One region of the Halomonas sp. PAMB 3264 genome, then DNA from elsewhere that is predicted to be linked to it. Evidence: predicted binding sites of a transcription regulator. Region 1 holds the regulator's gene; the other holds the start of a gene.
The links. The regulator FNR, encoded in region 1, switches genes on or off when oxygen is low (the NO sensors DNR and NnrR bind a similar motif). The targets are predictions, from matches to a motif close to TTGATNTANATCAA.
Positions count from the first base shown of each region.

Region 2: the regulator FNR is predicted to act here: its motif matches at 4,922-4,935, upstream of RN347_RS10625 (OmpW family outer membrane protein).

Region 1 is NZ_CP134866.1:3,020,429-3,028,732, forward strand. Features, by position in the region: gene ccoG (cytochrome c oxidase accessory protein CcoG) at 1-756, shown strand, start outside; gene RN347_RS13680 (FixH family protein) at 760-1,269, shown strand; gene RN347_RS13685 (heavy metal translocating P-type ATPase) at 1,266-3,701, shown strand; gene ccoS (cbb3-type cytochrome oxidase assembly protein CcoS) at 3,698-3,901, shown strand; gene RN347_RS13695 (sulfite exporter TauE/SafE family protein) at 3,898-4,596, shown strand; gene hemN (oxygen-independent coproporphyrinogen III oxidase) at 4,721-6,130, shown strand; gene fnr (fumarate/nitrate reduction transcriptional regulator Fnr) at 6,161-6,901, shown strand; gene ttcA (tRNA 2-thiocytidine(32) synthetase TtcA) at 6,909-7,811, opposite strand; gene RN347_RS13715 (DNA polymerase III subunit epsilon) at 7,893-8,304, opposite strand, start outside.
Region 2 is NZ_CP134866.1:2,345,447-2,353,750, reverse strand. Features, by position in the region: gene RN347_RS10655 (ElyC/SanA/YdcF family protein) at 1-371, shown strand, start outside; gene RN347_RS10650 (hypothetical protein) at 384-830, opposite strand; gene rimK (30S ribosomal protein S6--L-glutamate ligase) at 919-1,827, opposite strand; gene RN347_RS10640 (RimK/LysX family protein) at 1,866-2,306, opposite strand; gene RN347_RS10635 (DUF3549 family protein) at 2,459-3,493, opposite strand; gene RN347_RS10630 (YqcC family protein) at 3,782-4,114, shown strand; gene RN347_RS10625 (OmpW family outer membrane protein) at 4,206-4,844, opposite strand; gene putP (sodium/proline symporter PutP) at 4,998-6,488, opposite strand; gene putA (bifunctional proline dehydrogenase/L-glutamate gamma-semialdehyde dehydrogenase PutA) at 6,652-8,304, opposite strand, start outside.

The DNA.
Region 1 (8,304 bases):
TATCTCAACGCCGGCTGGCTGCGCGAGCAGGTCTGCCTGCACATGTGTCCCTACGCACGCTTTCAGTCGGTGATGGTCGACCGCGACACGCTCACCGTGGCCTATGATACTGCCCGCGGCGAGCCGCGCGGGGGTGAGCCCACGTCCAAAGGCGACTGCGTCGACTGCCAGCTGTGCGTGCAGGTCTGCCCTACCGGTATCGACATACGCGACGGGCTGCAGTACGCCTGTATCCAGTGCGCGGCCTGCGTGGATGCCTGCGATACGGTCATGACGCGCCTTAACCGCCCCACGGGGCTGGTGGGCTACACCACCCAGAACCGCCTCGAGGGTCGTCCGGCGCCGCGCGCCTGGCGTTACCGAGCGGGGGCGCTTTTGCTGCTGGCGCTCACGCTCGCACTGCTTACGTGGGCGCTCACTCAGCGCGCGCCGGCAAGCCTCGAGGCCGAGCGCGCGCGCGGCACGCTCTATAGCGTCATCGAGGGCGGCGAGGTTCAAAACGTCTACCGGCTGACGGTGCGCAACCACGACCGCCAGGCGCATACCTACCGCCTGGGCGTCGAGGCGCTTACCGGCGCCCGGCTCGACACCCGCGCGATCAAGGTGCCCGGCGGCGGCTCTACAAACCGAGTCGTCAGCGTGAGTGCGCCCGCCGGCGCCTCCCCCAGCCAGTCGTTCAGCTTCGTGCTTGCCTCCGAGTCGGGCGAGCCGCTGGCGCGGCGGCCGGCGCGTTTTTTGAGCGGTGAGAGGAGATAAGCCATGTTCGAGCCCGCGCCGCCGCCCTGGTATCGTCAGTTCTGGCCCTGGTGCTTGCTGACGCTTTTGCTCTCGTCGATGCTGATGAGCGTGGCCTTTGCGGTCGTGGCGCTCAACACCTTCGACGGCATGGTGGTGCAGGAGGACTATTTCGAACACGGCAAGATGATCAACGCGGTGCTCGAAAAGGCCGAACGCGCCGAGGCGCTCAATCTTTCCGCGACGCTCTACGTCGACCCGATGACCCAGGACGTGGTGCTCGACCTCGAAGGCCAGGCGCGACCGGCAGCGCTCGCGCTCAGCCTGATTCACCCCACCCGGGACGAGCGCGATGTGCGCCTGACGCTGACTCACCGTCGGGGCGGCCATTACGTCGGCCAGGCCCCGGTGGGGCTTGCCTACCGGCGCTACGTGACGCTTGCGCCGAGCCAGGCGCCGGATTGGCGGCTCAACGGCGAGATTACCCTGCCAAGCGACGCCGCGGTGCGTTTGGCCCCGGCGGGGGCGCCGTGAGCGCGGCGTGTTACCACTGCGGCGCGCCGGTGCCCGCCGGCGCCCCCTGGACGATCACCCTGGACGGTGCGGCCAAACCGCTTTGCTGCCCGGGCTGCGAGGCGGTGGCCCACGCCATCGTCGAAGGCGGGCTCGAAGGCTACTACCGCTACCGCACCGAGCTCTCCCCCCGCCCGGCGGACGACCGCGCCCGGGCCGAGACCTGGACGGCGTTCGATCACCCGGAGTTGCAGGCGCAGTTCGTTCATCCGCGCGAGCGCGATGTCAGCGCCACGTTGGCGGTGGAGAACATCACCTGCGCCGCCTGTGCCTGGCTGATCGAGCACCATCTGAACGCACTGGAAGGCATCACCGGCAGCGCGGTGAATCTGACCGAGCACCGCCTGCGGGTGAGCTGGGACCCGGCCATACTCGCGCCCTCACACATTTTTGCCGAGCTGGCCGCGATCGGCTACGAGGCCATGCCCTTCGAGCCGGATCGGGCGCTGGCCCGCCAGAAGCGGGAGGCACGCATGAGCGTGCGCCGGCTGATCGTGGCCGCCGTGGGCATGATGCAGGTGGTGATGTTCTCGGTCCCGCTCTACGTGGCGGGGCCAAACGAGCTTGGCGATCACTTCTTCGCGCTATTTCACTGGCTGTCGCTCTCGCTGACCACGCCGGTGGTAGCCTTCTCCGCCTGGCCGTTTTTTCGCGCTGCCGCCAACGCGCTTGCCCACCGGCGGCTCACCATGGAGGTGCCGGTGGCACTCGCGCTGATGCTTGCCTATGGCGCCAGTGTCTACGCGGTGTTCAAGGGCCAGGGCGACGTCTATTTCGACTCCATCGCCATGTTCACCTTCTTTTTGCTGTTGAGCCGCCATATCGAAGCGCGCACCCGGCGCGCCGGCGGCAACGCGCTGAGCCACGCCCTGCCCGCCGCCGCGCTGCGCCTGGAGGACGACGGCGCGGAGCGGGTGGTGCCGGCGAGCCTGCTCAAGGCCGGCGAGCGGGTGAGAGTGAACCCGGGCGCCACGGTGCCCGCCGACGGCATCATCGAGCAGGGCGAATCGAGTCTCGATGAGTCGATGCTGACCGGTGAGTTTTTGCCGGTGACCAGACGCCCCGGCGGGCGCGTCATCGGCGGCAGCCAAAACGTGGAGAACGCGCTGATCGTGCGCGTCACCCACGCCGGGCGTGAGTCGACGATCAACAGCGTGCTCGACCTGACCGACCGGGCGTTCGCGCACCGCCCGCGGCTTGCCCGTATTGCCGACACCATGGCGCACCGCTTCGTGCTACGCCTTTTACTGGTCACGCTTTGCGTGGCCACCGCCTGGCTATTTATCGACCCTGACCGGGCGTTGTGGGTGACGCTTTCGGTACTGGTGGTCACCTGCCCCTGCGCACTGGCGCTGGCCGCGCCCACCGCACTGGCGACCGGCCACGCCGCGCTTTACCGGCGCGGCGTGCTGATCACCCGGGCCGACGCGCTGGAGGCGCTTGCCGGCGTGACCCGCGTGGTGTTCGACAAGACCGGCACGCTTACCCACGGCGAGATGCGCCTGGCCGCGACTCAAACGCTCGGCGCGTTAAGCGAGCCCCACGCCCGGCAGATCGCCGCCGCCATCGAGGCGCACTCAGAACACCCGATCGCCTCGGCGTTTCGCCCGTTTCGCGAGCCGGCGCTCACCGCGTGCGACGTCGTTCGTCACTCAAACCAGGGCCTCGGCGCCACGCTCGACGGCAAGCGCTGGCGCCTGGGCCGGGCGGCGTTCGCCGCGGGCGACATCACACCGCCCGGGCCCGGCCAGTGGCTGTTACTCAGCCGGGAAGGCGCCGACGGCGCTTTTACTCCAAGTGCCTGGTTTCGCCTCGAAGACACCCTACGCGACGACGCCGCCGAGACCGTGGCCAGGCTCCAGGCGCTCGGTCTCGACGTCGAGCTACTTTCCGGCGACGAGCGCGCTCCTGTCCAAGCGCTGGCCCAAACGCTCGGTATCGCGACCTGGCAGGCCCGCGCCACGCCTGAAGAGAAGCTTGCGCGCATCCAGGCGTTACAAACCAAAGGCGAGCGGGTGTTGATGGTCGGCGACGGCATCAACGACGTCCCGGTGCTGGCCGGGGCCGACGTGGCGCTGGCGATGAACGGCGCCACGGATCTGGCCCAGACCCGGGCCGACGCGCTGCTACTGAGCCCGCGTCTGGTCCGCGTGGTCGAGGCGCTCTCGCTTGCCCGCGCCACCCGCCGGGTGATGCGCCAGAACATCGCCTGGTCGGTCGCTTACAACGGTTTGGCGCTGCCGCTGGCCGCACTCGGCCTCGTGCCGCCCTGGCTTGCCGCGCTCGGCATGTCGCTGAGCTCGCTGGTGGTCGTCGGCAACGCCCTGCGGCTGAAACGCGGCGCACGCGGTCGCCGTCAGCATCTGCCCGCTCATCACTGGGAGCCCGCATGACGAGTCTTTATCTGTTGATTCCGCTGTCGCTGCTGCTGCTGGCGCTGGCCGTCTGGGCATTTTTCTGGGCGGTGAGCAACGATCAGTTCGACGACCTCGACAGCCCCGCCCATCGCATCCTGTTCGATGACGACCTGGCCGCGCCCCCCAGTCGCCGCCGGGCAAAAGCGCCCGCCGAGCGCGACGAGCCGCGCCGGTGAACCCCACCGGCTTCGATCTACCCCCGCTGCTTGCCGCCTGGGTATTTGGCCTGCTCGGCGGGGCACACTGCATCGGCATGTGCGGCGGCATCATGAGTGCTTTGGCCTTTGCGGTGCCGCCGAGCATGCGCCGCCCCGCGCGCATGGCCGGGTTGATGCTGGGCTACAACCTCGGGCGCATCGCAAGCTACATGGTGGCCGGGACACTTGCCGCCGCGCTCGGCACGCTGGTCACCCTCGCCCCCGCCGCGCGAGTGGTGCTCGAGGTCTTCGCCGCGGTGATGCTGATCCTCATGGCGCTCTATATCGCCAACTGGTGGAAGGGGCTTTTGGCGCTGGAAGGGTTGGGGCGAAGGCTTTGGCGCGTCATCGAGCCGCTGGGCCGGCGGCTGATGCCGGTGGTGCGCCTGCCCCAGGCGGTGGCGCTCGGCGCGCTCTGGGGTTGGCTGCCCTGCGGGCTGGTGTACTCGATGCTCGCCTGGAGCATGGCCACCGCCGCCCCGGCCCAGGGGGCGCTGTTGATGGGCGCCTTTGGTTTGGGAACGCTGCCGGCACTGCTGGCTACTGGCCTGGCCGCGCGAGCACTTTCAAACCTCATTCGCCACCCCGCCACCCGCACCCTGGCCGCGCTCGTCATCATCAGCTTCGCACTCTACCAGCTCGGGACGCTCTGGCCCCAGGCGGCACATCACTGAGCGTTTGCCCGGCGCGTTTGTCGGGCTTTCTTGACCTGACGCAAGAAGCCGCCAGGCGCGCCGGGGTATCTTCTAGGACGCCATCGAACGAACCTGGCGTTCGTTTCTCTGCCCGGGAGCCTTTATGCCGACCTGCGCCCACGCGACCGCTGCCCCCTTTGCCCCCGTTTGGGACGAGGCGCTCGTGCGCCGCTACGACACGAGCGGGCCGCGCTACACCTCCTACCCAACGGCGCTTGCCTTTCACGACGGCTTCACGTGTGATGACTTCACCCAGGCGCTTTCGCGCAGCAACCCAAGCGGCCGGGCGCTTTCGCTCTACGTGCACATCCCGTTTTGCGAGAAGATCTGCTTCTATTGCGCCTGCAACAAGATCGCCACGAAGAACCGTCAGCTCGCCGAGCCGTACCTTTCGCGGCTCGACCGGGAGATGGTGCTCGCCGCGCGCCACGTGGACACCTCGCGCCCGGTCGAGCAGCTTCATTGGGGCGGCGGCACGCCGACCTTTTTGACGCTGTCGCAAATGGGCGATCTGATCGACCGTCTCGATGCCCGCTTCGGGCTTTCGAGCGACCCGCACCGCGACTACGCCATCGAGATCGACCCGCGCGAGGCGGACGTGTTCACCCTGCGCCATCTGCAGTCGCTCGGCTTCAACCGGCTGAGCCTGGGCGTGCAGGACCTGGACCCGGACGTGCAGCGCGCCATCAACCGCGTCCAGCCACGGCAGTTGACCGAAACGCTGATGGACGAGGCACACCGGCTCGGCTTTGGCTCGCTCAACGTGGATTTGATTTATGGCCTTCCGCGCCAGAGCGAGCGCCGCTTTGCCGATACGCTCTCGCAGGTGATCGAGCTGGGGCCGGCCAGGCTTTCGCTTTTCAACTACGCCCACCTGCCCGCGCGCTTCGCGCCGCAGCGGCGCATCGATGAAGCCGAGCTTCCCGACGCTAACGAAAAGCTCGCCATGTTGCGTAAAAGCATCGAAATGCTGGCCAGTGCCGGCTACGTGCATATCGGCATGGATCACTTTGCCCTGCCCGAGGATAGCCTGGCCCGCGCCCAGCGCGAGGGCACGCTTACGCGTAACTTCCAGGGCTATTCGAGCCACGCCCAGTGCGATCTGATCGGGCTGGGGGTATCGGCCATTTCGCGCATCGACGATGTCTATGCCCAGAATCCGGTCAAACTCGACGACTACGCCGCGGCGCTCGATGAGGGGCATCTTGCGACCTGCAAGGGCCTTCGCCTGAGCCGGGACGACCTGATTCGCCGCGCGGTGATCGAGCGGCTGATGTGCGATATGCGCCTGGACCTGGCCCTGGTCGGCGCGCGCTTTGACATCGACGCCGAGGCTTACTTTTGTGATGCGCTGTCACGGCTCGCCCAGGCCGAACGTGACGGTTTGATCGAGCGCACGGGCGCGGTGTTGAACGTGACGCCGATCGGTCGGCTGTTGATCCGCCATCTGGCGATGGCCTTCGACGCTCATCTGTCGGCGCCGCTCGCCCAGCGCTACTCAAGAATCCTATAATGGGCACCTACGGTTTATAAGGAGATGGTAATGTCGACTCCCGCCCGCCAGCGCTCGGCGCTTTTGCAAGCCCCTCGCTGTCAGACCTGTAGCCTGAGCTCGCTGTGCCTGCCGCTGGCGCTTCAGATCGAGGATATCAGCCAGTTCGACGCGATCATTCGCCGCCGCGCGCCGCTCAAAAAGGGCGAGGCGCTGTTTCATCAGGGCGAGCGTTTTTCGAGCGTCTTTGCGGTGCGCTCGGGCAGTCTCAAGCAGGTCACCAGCGAAGGCTCGGGCTTTGAGCAGCTCACCAACTTCTATCTGCCAAGCGAGCTGGTGGGCCTCGACGGCATCGACGAAGAGACCTACCCGGGCAGCGTGATTGCGCTGGAAACCACCACCGTGTGCGAAATTCCCTTCAAGCATCTGGACACGCTTTCCGAGGAGCTTCCCGAGCTCAGGACCCAACTTTATCGTAGCATGAGCAAGGAGCTTCGCGACGACCGGCGCATGATGCGCCTTTTATCGCGCAAGACCGCCGACCAGCGCCTGGCGACCTTTCTCACGACGCTCTCGGATCGCTTTCGCCGCCGCGGCTACTCGCCCTACAGCTTTCGCCTCTCCATGGCGCGGGCGGATATCGGCAACTACTTAGGGCTAGCGGTGGAGACGGTCAGCCGCATTCTGAGCCGCCTTCAAAGCCAGCAGGTCGTCGCGGTATCCGGGCGGGAAGTGAACATTCTGGACATGGCCAGGCTCATTACCCTGGCCGATGAGGAAGCGGTAAACTGACGCTGGATCAGCCCAGGTTGAGCGCCGAAATACGCCCGGCCTTGAGTTCGGCCTGTTTGGCCTCGAGCCCCTGGAAGTCAAAAAGCGCGCGGTCGGCCAGCTGCGAAGGCGCCACGTTGGTGACCGCCTTGAACATGCTTTCGAGCCGACCCGGGAATTTCCTGTTCCACTCGGCGAGCATCTTCTTGACCTCCTGGCGCTGCATGTTCGGCTGCGAGCCGCACAGGTTGCAGGGAATGATCGGAAATTCCATCAGCCGCGAGAACTCGGCGATGTCCGCTTCCTTGCAGTAAGCCAGCGGGCGAATGACGATGTTCTTGCCGTCATCAGAGAGCAGCTTCGGCGGCATGGATTTCAGCGAGCCGCCGAAGAACATGTTCAAAAACAGCGTTTCGAGAATGTCTTCGCGGTGATGGCCCAGCGCGATCTTGGTCGCACCGATCTCTTCAGCGAAGCCGTAGAGCGAGCCGCGTCTGAGCCGTGAACAGAGCGCGCAGGTGGTCTTGCCCTCCGGGGTTTTCTCCTTCACCACCGAGTAGGTATCGCGCTCGAGGATGTGGTACTCCACGCCCTGGGCGTCGAGGTAGCGCGGCAGCACGTGCTCGGGGAACCCCGGCTGCTTCTGATCGAGATTCACCGCCACCAGCGAAAAGTTCACCGGCGCGTTGCGCTGCAGATTGCGCAAAATCTCGAGCATGGTGTAGCTGTCCTTGCCGCCGGACAGGCACACCATCACCCGGTCGCCTTCGTCGATCATGTTGTAATCGAGAATGGCGTTGCCGACCTCGCGCCGAAGCCTTTTCTGCAACTTGTTGAATTCGCGCTTCTGTTTGACGTCGTGAAGCTCGGCTGAACCGTTGGACGCGACAGCTTCCAACGCGACGGGGTCGAAGTGATCGGGTTGCTGCATGGTGTACGCACTGCCGGTGATGAGGATAAGGCGCTCATTCTATCAAGACTCCCGCCCCCACCCAATAACGTCGAGCGCCGCTCACGCCTCGAGCGCGGCGTCGCGCGTCAGACGCATGTACAAAAGCGCGCAGGCGCTCGCCTCGCCCAGAAGCGACGTCGCACCGGGGGGCGTCAGCCGCGCATGGCGAAGCGCCTGGTCGAGATCCGGCGCCAGCCGGGGGTCGATCGACGAGCGCTTCTGACGGCGCTGGTAGAGGCGTTCGATATCGACCTGGGCGTTGGGCAGCTCGAAACCCAGCCGCTGGTCGAACAGCCGGTTGACCGGCCCAAGCGTTTGATCGAGCCCCCACCCAACGACCGGACGATTGCCAATGAACTCGGCGAGCGTGGCGATGTTTTCCGCCGTAGGCGCCATGAGCGCCGGGGTCGGATGCTCCACCTGGTGGCGGCGCAGCGCACGCCTTGCCACCGTGTGGCGATCGGCAAGCGTT
Region 2 (8,304 bases), 670 kb from region 1:
TCCAGCTCAATGAGGCGGTGCTGGTGACCCAAAGCTGGCATCTGCCGCGGGCGGTTTACATCGGCCGGTCGCTGGGGATGGAGGTGACGGGGTGCGTGGCGGAGCAGCGCCGGGCGGCGGGGGAGTGGCGCTTGCGGCTTCGCGAAGTCGCCGCCCGAGTGGCCACCCTGGGCGATCTTTATCTTTGGGGGCGCGCGCCCCACTTTCTCGGCCCGGCGGAGCCCATCGAGGTGGGCCCCGGCGAGGCGCAAGAGGCCGGCTACGTACCGTTGGTCTACCGACTGCCGGTCGTACTCTCTTTAAAGGACGCCGCGCTGGAAGAGGCCGATGCAACGCTCGAGCGTCAGGCACCGAAGAAGCCCGCTCGGTAAACGTTCAAAAGATCAGCGTTTGGCGCGCTGCTTTTGCAGGCTGTAGAGCTCGCGAATCAGCTCGCGACACGCTTTCATTGCGGCATCGATCACCGGTTCGATCGGCTCGGGCAGCGGGTGGGTGAAGAGCGTGGAGAGCGCCTGCATCAGCACCCGCTCCTGCTCCAGCAGCTCGTTGATCAGCACCTGGCTGTCGTTACCCACGAAGCTTTTTAGCCGACTCCAAAGCCACAGAAAGTCGTCGCGTTCGACGTCGGCATCGCGAGGCAGCATCTTGAGATGGGTGCGCGCAAGCGACTGTAGCTGGCGCATCTGTTTGAGCCTGGCGGCGTAGTACGGTTTAAGGCTGTCACGCAGCGAGGGACGCAGGCGTTCAAGGTTATCCTGGAAATAGTCAATACTGTCGGCCAGCGCTTCCAGCACGCTGTCCATCGCCACCTGGCGATTATCAAGAAACATGAGCGTCTACCTCCTTCGGTGACGCAAATTGTGGCGGGGGTGGCCGGGATTTGCCACCCCTTGAACGGATTATTTTAGCGGTTTTACCTTAACCTTTAGGCTTGGGCGGGGCCTTACGCGACGGGGCCGCGTTTTTCTCGATCTGCTCGATGATCAGCCCGGCGATGTCCTTGCCCGTCGCGGTTTCGATACCCTGAAGCCCGGGCGAGGAGTTGACCTCCATGATTACCGGGCCGTGGTTGGCGCGTAGAAGATCCACCCCCGCGACCTGAAGTCCCATCGCTTTGGCGGCGCGGATCGCCGTCGAGCGCTCCTCCGGCGTAATACGGATGACGCTGGCGGTACCGCCACGGTGCAAATTGGAGCGAAACTCGCCTTCGGCGGCCTGGCGCTTCATCGCCGCCACCACCTTGTCGCCGATCACGAAGCAGCGAATGTCGGCGCCCTTGGCCTCCTTGATGTACTCCTGCACCATGATGTTGGCCTTCATGCCCATGAACGCCTGCACCACCGATTCCGCGGCCTGGTTGGTCTCGGCGAGCACCACGCCGATTCCCTGGGTACCTTCGAGCAGCTTGATCACCAGCGGCGCGCCTTTCACCATGGTGATCAAATCGGGAATGTCATCCGGCGAATGGGCAAAGCCCGTGATCGGAAGCCCGAGCCCCTTGCGCGAGAGAAGCTGCAGCGAGCGCAGCTTGTCGCGCGAGCGGGTGATCGCCACCGAATCGTTGACCACGTAAGTACCCATCATCTCGAACTGGCGCAGTACCGCGCAGCCGTAGAAGGTGACCGAGGCGCCGATACGCGGAATGACCGCGTCGAAACGCTCGATCTCGGCGCCCTTGTAGTGAATCGACGGGTGGTGGGCGGCGATGCTCATGTAGCAGCGCAGGGTATCGACCACGCGAGCCGTATGGCCACGGGCCTCGGCGGCCTCGATGAGCCGGCGCGTCGAGTAGAGGTTGCGGTTACGCGAAAGCAGGGCAATATGCATACAGGGCTCCGGTTCGGATCACGATAAGAGGTGCAGGTTTAGGGTTCGCCGTGCAAAAAAGCGGCGCCCGGCGCGACCAGCAGGCGGCGCATGGCGCGACGACCCAGCAGCATCGGATGGCGCATATTGCTGCGGTCGGTGAGCGTTAGCTCGACGGGGAAATTGAGCTCGCCCAGTATCACCGGCGTGCGAATCACGTAGCGCCACTCGCTGTGGCCGTTGGAGCTGGTGACGCGGCGCCGGTCATGCAAATGGAGCGTATAGCGGTGCGAGGGCGTGGCGGGCCCGCCGCTATGGGTAACAAAGCTGATCCAGAGCTGGCCGTGTTCGTCCTCTTCGGTCGTGATCTCCTCGGCGTGAAGCGCCGAGGTGCGCGCGCCGGTATCGGCCTTGCAGCAAAGATGCAGGCCAAGTTCCGGCAGCGTCACCATTTCGCGACGCCCGATGACGGCTTTCGCCTGATAAGGTAGTTCCTTCACGATCACTCCTTGCGCGCCCGGGTCGAAGGCCCGGGCCGAATTCCAGATAAGGCCCGGGTATCGCTACGAAAACGGATTGGCTTCAACCACCGGCTTGATTAACGGCTGACTTTATTAACGACTAACTTTATTAATGACTGGTTTCATTAACGTTAGTGGCGCGGGGCCAACTTCGCCAGCCGCGATTGTACGGCGCTGCCCTCGGGGGCATCGCGCAGCGTCATGAGGACCAGAAGCCGCAGCCGCGGAACCAGCGCGATATCGCGCACTAGGGCGTTGAAGTCGGTATCTTCGCGCGCCGCCAAGCGGTGCAGAAACAGCGGCAGCCGCTCGGCGTCTTCTAGCCACTCCCAGCCGCGCCCGGCGATCGCCGCCAGTACGTCCGGCCCGCACGCCGCCGAGTCCTCGAGCAGCGCCAGATACCAACGCCCTACGGCCGCGCTTTCACTGGCGCCCACCGCGCGTACGCAGGCGCACAGCGTTTCGATATCGCCTTCGCTTGCGGCAAGCTCGCCGCGCTCGATCAGCGCCATTACCAGCCGCTCGTCGAGCACGCAGTGTTCCAAACACAGACAGAGTGGGCGAATCACATCGCGCTCAAACTGGTTTGCCGTAATCGAATCGGCCAGGCGTTGCTGGGTGGGCGCGTCGCTGCGCACAGTGTAGTCGGCAATACCCTGAAGGCCCAATGCCTGCCAGTCGATGGTCTGCTGACCGCTCAGGTAAGCCTCCACCGGCTCGAAGTGCTGGCTGGCGGGAAGATGCTGGTCGAAGGTGGCGCGAGCGTTGAGCATGGCCTGAAACGGCAGGCTCGGGGTGAAGGCCAGGGGGTTGTCCTGCATGAAGTGCTCACTGCTCGCCTCATTCTGACCAACGTTTGCCACGTTACGCCCCAGGGTTTCCACCAGGCGGTTCAAAAAGCCGTCGCGGGAAGCCGGCGACAGCATGCCCTGTTCGTCGAGGGCAAAGGCGAGAAACCAGATCGCGGGCTCGGCCATGTCGCCGATGCGAAACGCGACGGCCACGCGCGCCTGCCCCTGCCAGGGCATGGGCCAAGCCGTCTCACCGCGCTCGAAGGCGGCCAGCGTCTCTCGCGGGCACGGGGTGACGCGTCGGCCCATATGGTAAATGGCCACCTCGGCGCCGCTTCGCTTAAAGAACTCGTCCAGGGTATTCAGTGCTTGCATGTGATCCTTTCCTTTCGCGAACGGGCACTCTACCTTGAGCCGCCCCCGGTGTCAGCCGGAGTTTGCGCGCTGACGCCTCTTGATGATCAAAAATTGAACAACTTGACCCAGGGCCCATCGCCGTAAGCGTCTCGTCACCTTTCCATAGTTTATCCACAGCCTCTTGCAGGTTTTCTGTGAATCCGTGGATAACCGTAAAAGTGGCGGCAAAGCGATGCGCGCCCTCATGGCAACGCGGGCGCGAAAAGGCGATAATGGCACGTTCATGCACCGACTCCCCAGGAGCTTATGAGCGTACATCCATCGCTTCACCAGTCGCTGCGCGAGCTCGAAGCCGCGATGAAGGCGGCCGGCCTCTGGCGTATGCCCACCCCGGATGCCCCGGCGTTCGAGAGCCGCCAGCCATTTTGCGTCGATACCATGTCGCTGCCGCAGTGGCTGCGCTTCGTCTTCATCGCAAGACTCGATGCGCTGGTCGAGGCCAAGGCGCGAATGCCGGCAAAGTGCGAGGTCGCCCCGGCGGTCGCCGCCTATCTTCAGCAGGAGAAGGTGCGCGCAAGCGATCAGCTGCTGGTCGTTCAGGCCGTCGAGCGCGTCGACAAGGTCGTGACCGAAGGCTAGAAATGCCGCTTACCTGTTAAGCACTGGCATGCCAAAAGCCCGGCGTCGAGCGTCGGGCTTTCTTTTTGCAAGCGTTTGAACGATCCATGGGCTAGAAGCGGTAGCCAATCCCCGCCATGACCACCACCGGGTCGATGTCGATACTGCCGGCCGCGCTTCCCGCCACGGTGGCGTCGCTTTCGATATCCAGGTACCAGGCCGCAGCGTTCAAGGTCCAGTGCTCGTCGATGATCAGATCGAGTCCGAGCTGTCCCGCCGCGCCCCAGCTGTCGTCCAGCGCCAGCCCCACGCCGTCGATATCTACTTCCTCGCTTGAAAAACGGGTGTAGTTGACCCCGGCGCCAACGTAAGGCTGAACCCGCGACTGGGTGCCGCCGAGCGGGTAGTACTGCAGTGTCAGCGTCGGTGGCAGGTGTTTGGTCGAGGCGATGTTGTCGCCGTTCAAGCGAACGTCGTGCTCGAAGGGGAGGGCGGCGAGCAGCTCGACGCCGAGCTTGTCGTGAAAACGGTAGCCGAGCGTAAAGGCGAAGCCCGACTTATCCTCGACATCGACACCAAGGTCGCCCAGCGCCGTATCGAGCGTGCCGTTATCACTTTTAGGGGCGACCTTGGCGACCCCGATGCGGGTGAAGAAATCGCCCTGGCCGTAGGCCAGCGCCGGGGTGCTGGTAATGAGGGCGGCCGCGGCGAACCCGGCGGCAGTGATAGTGGTAGTCCAGAGTCGACCCATGATGCTTCCCTCGTGATAGCGTGACGTTTGGCGTTGATAGCGTTGGTACAGCGTAACGCCAGCGGCAGAGGGCCTTTTTGATCTGGCTCAACGACTTAAGCGACGGGGTACAAAAAAGGCCACCCGAAGGTGGCCTTGTTCATGCTTGAGCGCTTAGCGTTCGATATGGCGATACTCGCCGGCATCGCGAGTGGCGCTACTAACCACCATGATCGCGATGAACGAGGCGATGAAGCCCGGGATGATCTCGTAGATGCCCGGCCCGCCCAGAAATTCGGCGTTGAAGCCCAGCGTGATCCAGAGCATCACGGTCACTGCACCCACCACCATACCGGCAATGGCACCGGCGCCGTTGGTGCGCGACCACATCAGCGACAGCAGAATCAGCGGACCGAAGGCCGCGCCGAAACCTGCCCAGGCGTTACTCACCAGCCCCAGTACCTGAGACTCCGGGTCGGAGGCGATGATCGCGGCAACGATCCCCACCAGCGCCACGCTCACTCGGCCCACGGTCACGGTCTCTTTCTCGGAGGCCTCCTTGCGCAAGAACAGCCGGTAGAAGTCTTCGGTCAGCGACGACGAGGCAACCAGCAGCTGGCTCGAAATGGTACTCATCACCGCCGCCAGCAGCGCCGCGTAGAGGAAGCCGGTGATCAGCGGGTGGAAGAGCAGGTCTGCGAGGATGATGAAGATCGTCTCCGGGTTTTCCACGTCCATGCCGTTACGGATGGCGTAGGCGCGCCCGAAGATACCCAGCGATACCGCACCGATCAGCGACACCGCCATCCAGCTCATGCCGATGTTGCGTGCGATCGGCACGTCCTTGAGGCTGCGAATGGCCATGAAGCGCACGATGATGTGCGGCTGACCGAAGTAACCAAGCCCCCAGGTGACTGCGGAGAGCCAGCCGATGAAGGTGAGCCCGTCCGTCCAGGAGAGCAGCGTCGGGTCGACCTCGTTGAGGGTTTGCGAGGCCTGAGTGAAGCCGCCGCCGCCTTCGCCGAACAGCACCACCGCCGGCATGATGATCAGCGCCAGCATCATGATACAGCCCTGCACGAAGTCCGTCAGGCTGACCGCAAGAAAGCCGCCGACCACGGTATAGACCAGCACCACGCCGAGCGTGATGATGATGCCGGTACCGTAGTCGCTGAACCCACCCAGGTTGATCACCCCGGCGAAAGCGCTCTCGAACAGCCGCCCACCGGCGACCAGGCCCGATGCGGTATAGACCGCGAAGAAGACCACGATGACGATTGCCGACACCGTGCGAAGCGACAGCGCCCGCGTCGGAAAGCGGTTGGCCAAAAACGCCGGAATGGTGATGGCGTTGCCGTAATGCACGGTCTGCTCACGCAGGCGCGGTGCCACCAACAGCCAGTTGAAAAACGCGCCCACGAACAGGCCGATACCGATCCAGGCCGAGCCCAGTCCGGAGACGAACATCGCCCCGGGCAGGCCCAACAGCAGCCAGCCGCTCATGTCCGAGGCGCCGGCGGAGAGCGCGGCTACTTTCGGACTCAAGGTTCGCCCGCCGAGCACGTAGTCCTCGGAGGTGGAGGTCGAGGTGCGCATGGCATATAGGCCGATGCCCACCATGAGCGCAAAATAAGCGAAAAGACTGATCCACACGCCAATAGCCATGGAAGTTCCCCTTTGGATTTTAAGTAAAGATCGGCGCGACTTATTGTTATCGACTCAAAAGCGATTCGTCGGCCGAGCAGTCAATTTTACTTCACCCCCTGAAGGGGTGAAGGTCAAGGTTTTTATTCATACACGTTATTCATCGCGCGCTATTCGTCACACGCTATTCGTCACCAAGGGCCAGCAGCGAGGCGTTGCCGCCGAGTGCCGCCGTATTGTTGGTGACGGTTTTCTCGGTGACGAAGCGCTGCAGGTAGTGCGGGCCGCCCGCCTTCGGGCCGGTGCCGGAGAGGCCCTGGCCGCCGAAGGGCTGCACGCCCACCACCGCGCCGATGATGTTGCGGTTGATATAGACGTTGCCGACACGAATGCGCTTGGCGATGTGGGCAGCGAACGACTCGTTGCGGCTGTGAACGCCGAAGGTGAGCCCGTAGCCGCGGGCGTTGATGGTATCGATCACCTTTTCGATGTCGCGGGCTTTATAGCGCACGATGTGCAGTACTGGTCCGAACTGCTCGCGCTCGAGCGCCTCGATGCTGTCGATGGTGAAGGCCACCGGCGCCACGAAGGTGCCGTTCTGGGTGTACTGAGCCGCCATCGGCGTTTCGGCGACCAGACGGTTCTCGCCCTTGAGCTTTTCGATGTGCGCCATCAGCCCTTCGCGAGCTTCCTCGTCGATCACCGGGCCGACGTCGGTGCCGAGATCGCGCGGGTCGCCGATGCGTAGCTCGTTCATCGCGCCCTGGAGAATCTCGATGACCCGGTCGGCGATATCATCCTGCAGGTAAAGCACGCGCAGTGCCGAGCAGCGCTGGCCGGCGCTTTGAAACGCGGACTGGATCACGTCGACCACCACCTGTTCCGGCAGGGCGCTGGAGTCCACGATCATCGCGTTCATGCCGCCGGTTTCGGCGATCAGCGTCGGCAGCGGCGCGTTTTCGCGCGCGGCGAGCGAGCGGTTGATCAGCTGCGCGGTGTCGGTGCCGCCGGTGAATACCACGCCGGTAATACGCGAATCGCCGCTCAGCACGCTGCCCACGGTCGGGCCGTCGCCGGGCAGAAGCTGTACCACGTCGCGCGGGATGCCGGCCTCGTGCATGAGCTCGACCACACGGTGGGCGATGATCGAGGTCTGCTCGGCGGGCTTGGCGAGTACGGTGTTGCCAGCGACCGCGGCGGCGACGATCTGGCCGCAGAAGATCGCCACCGGGAAGTTCCACGGGCTGATCGCGGCGAATACGCCCTTGCCGCCCATGGTCAGGCGGTTGGACTCGCCGGTCGGGCCGGGCAGCTCGATCACTTCACCAAAGGACTCCTCGGCGCGCATGGCGTAGTAGCGGCAAAAATCCACCGCTTCCTTGATTTCGTCGACGCCGTCGGTCAAAAGCTTGCCGCCTTCACGTGAGCACAGCGTCATCAGCTCCGGCATGTGCTCTTCCATGAGATCCGCCAGTCGACGCAACATCGCAGCGCGCTCAGAAACCGGCGTGTCGTCCCAGCGCGGGAACGCCGCCCAGGCGGCGTCCAGCGCTTTGGCCGCCTGCTCCTTGCTCGTCCACTGCACGGTGCCCACGCTCAAGGAACGATCGAACGGCACCTTGACCTCGTGGGTCGCACCCGCATCGTCTTCGATGTCGAAGGCCAGCAGCGGCTTGACCGTGTACTGCGTGTCCATGAACGCGGCCATCTTCTCCTTGAGCGGGTCATGATGGCTTCGGATGTTCAGGTTCACGCCGCGCGAGTTCTTGCGCTTCGGACCATAAATGTCGCGCGGGGCGGGAATGCGGTTGTTGGTGTAGCTGTCGTACTGCTTGAG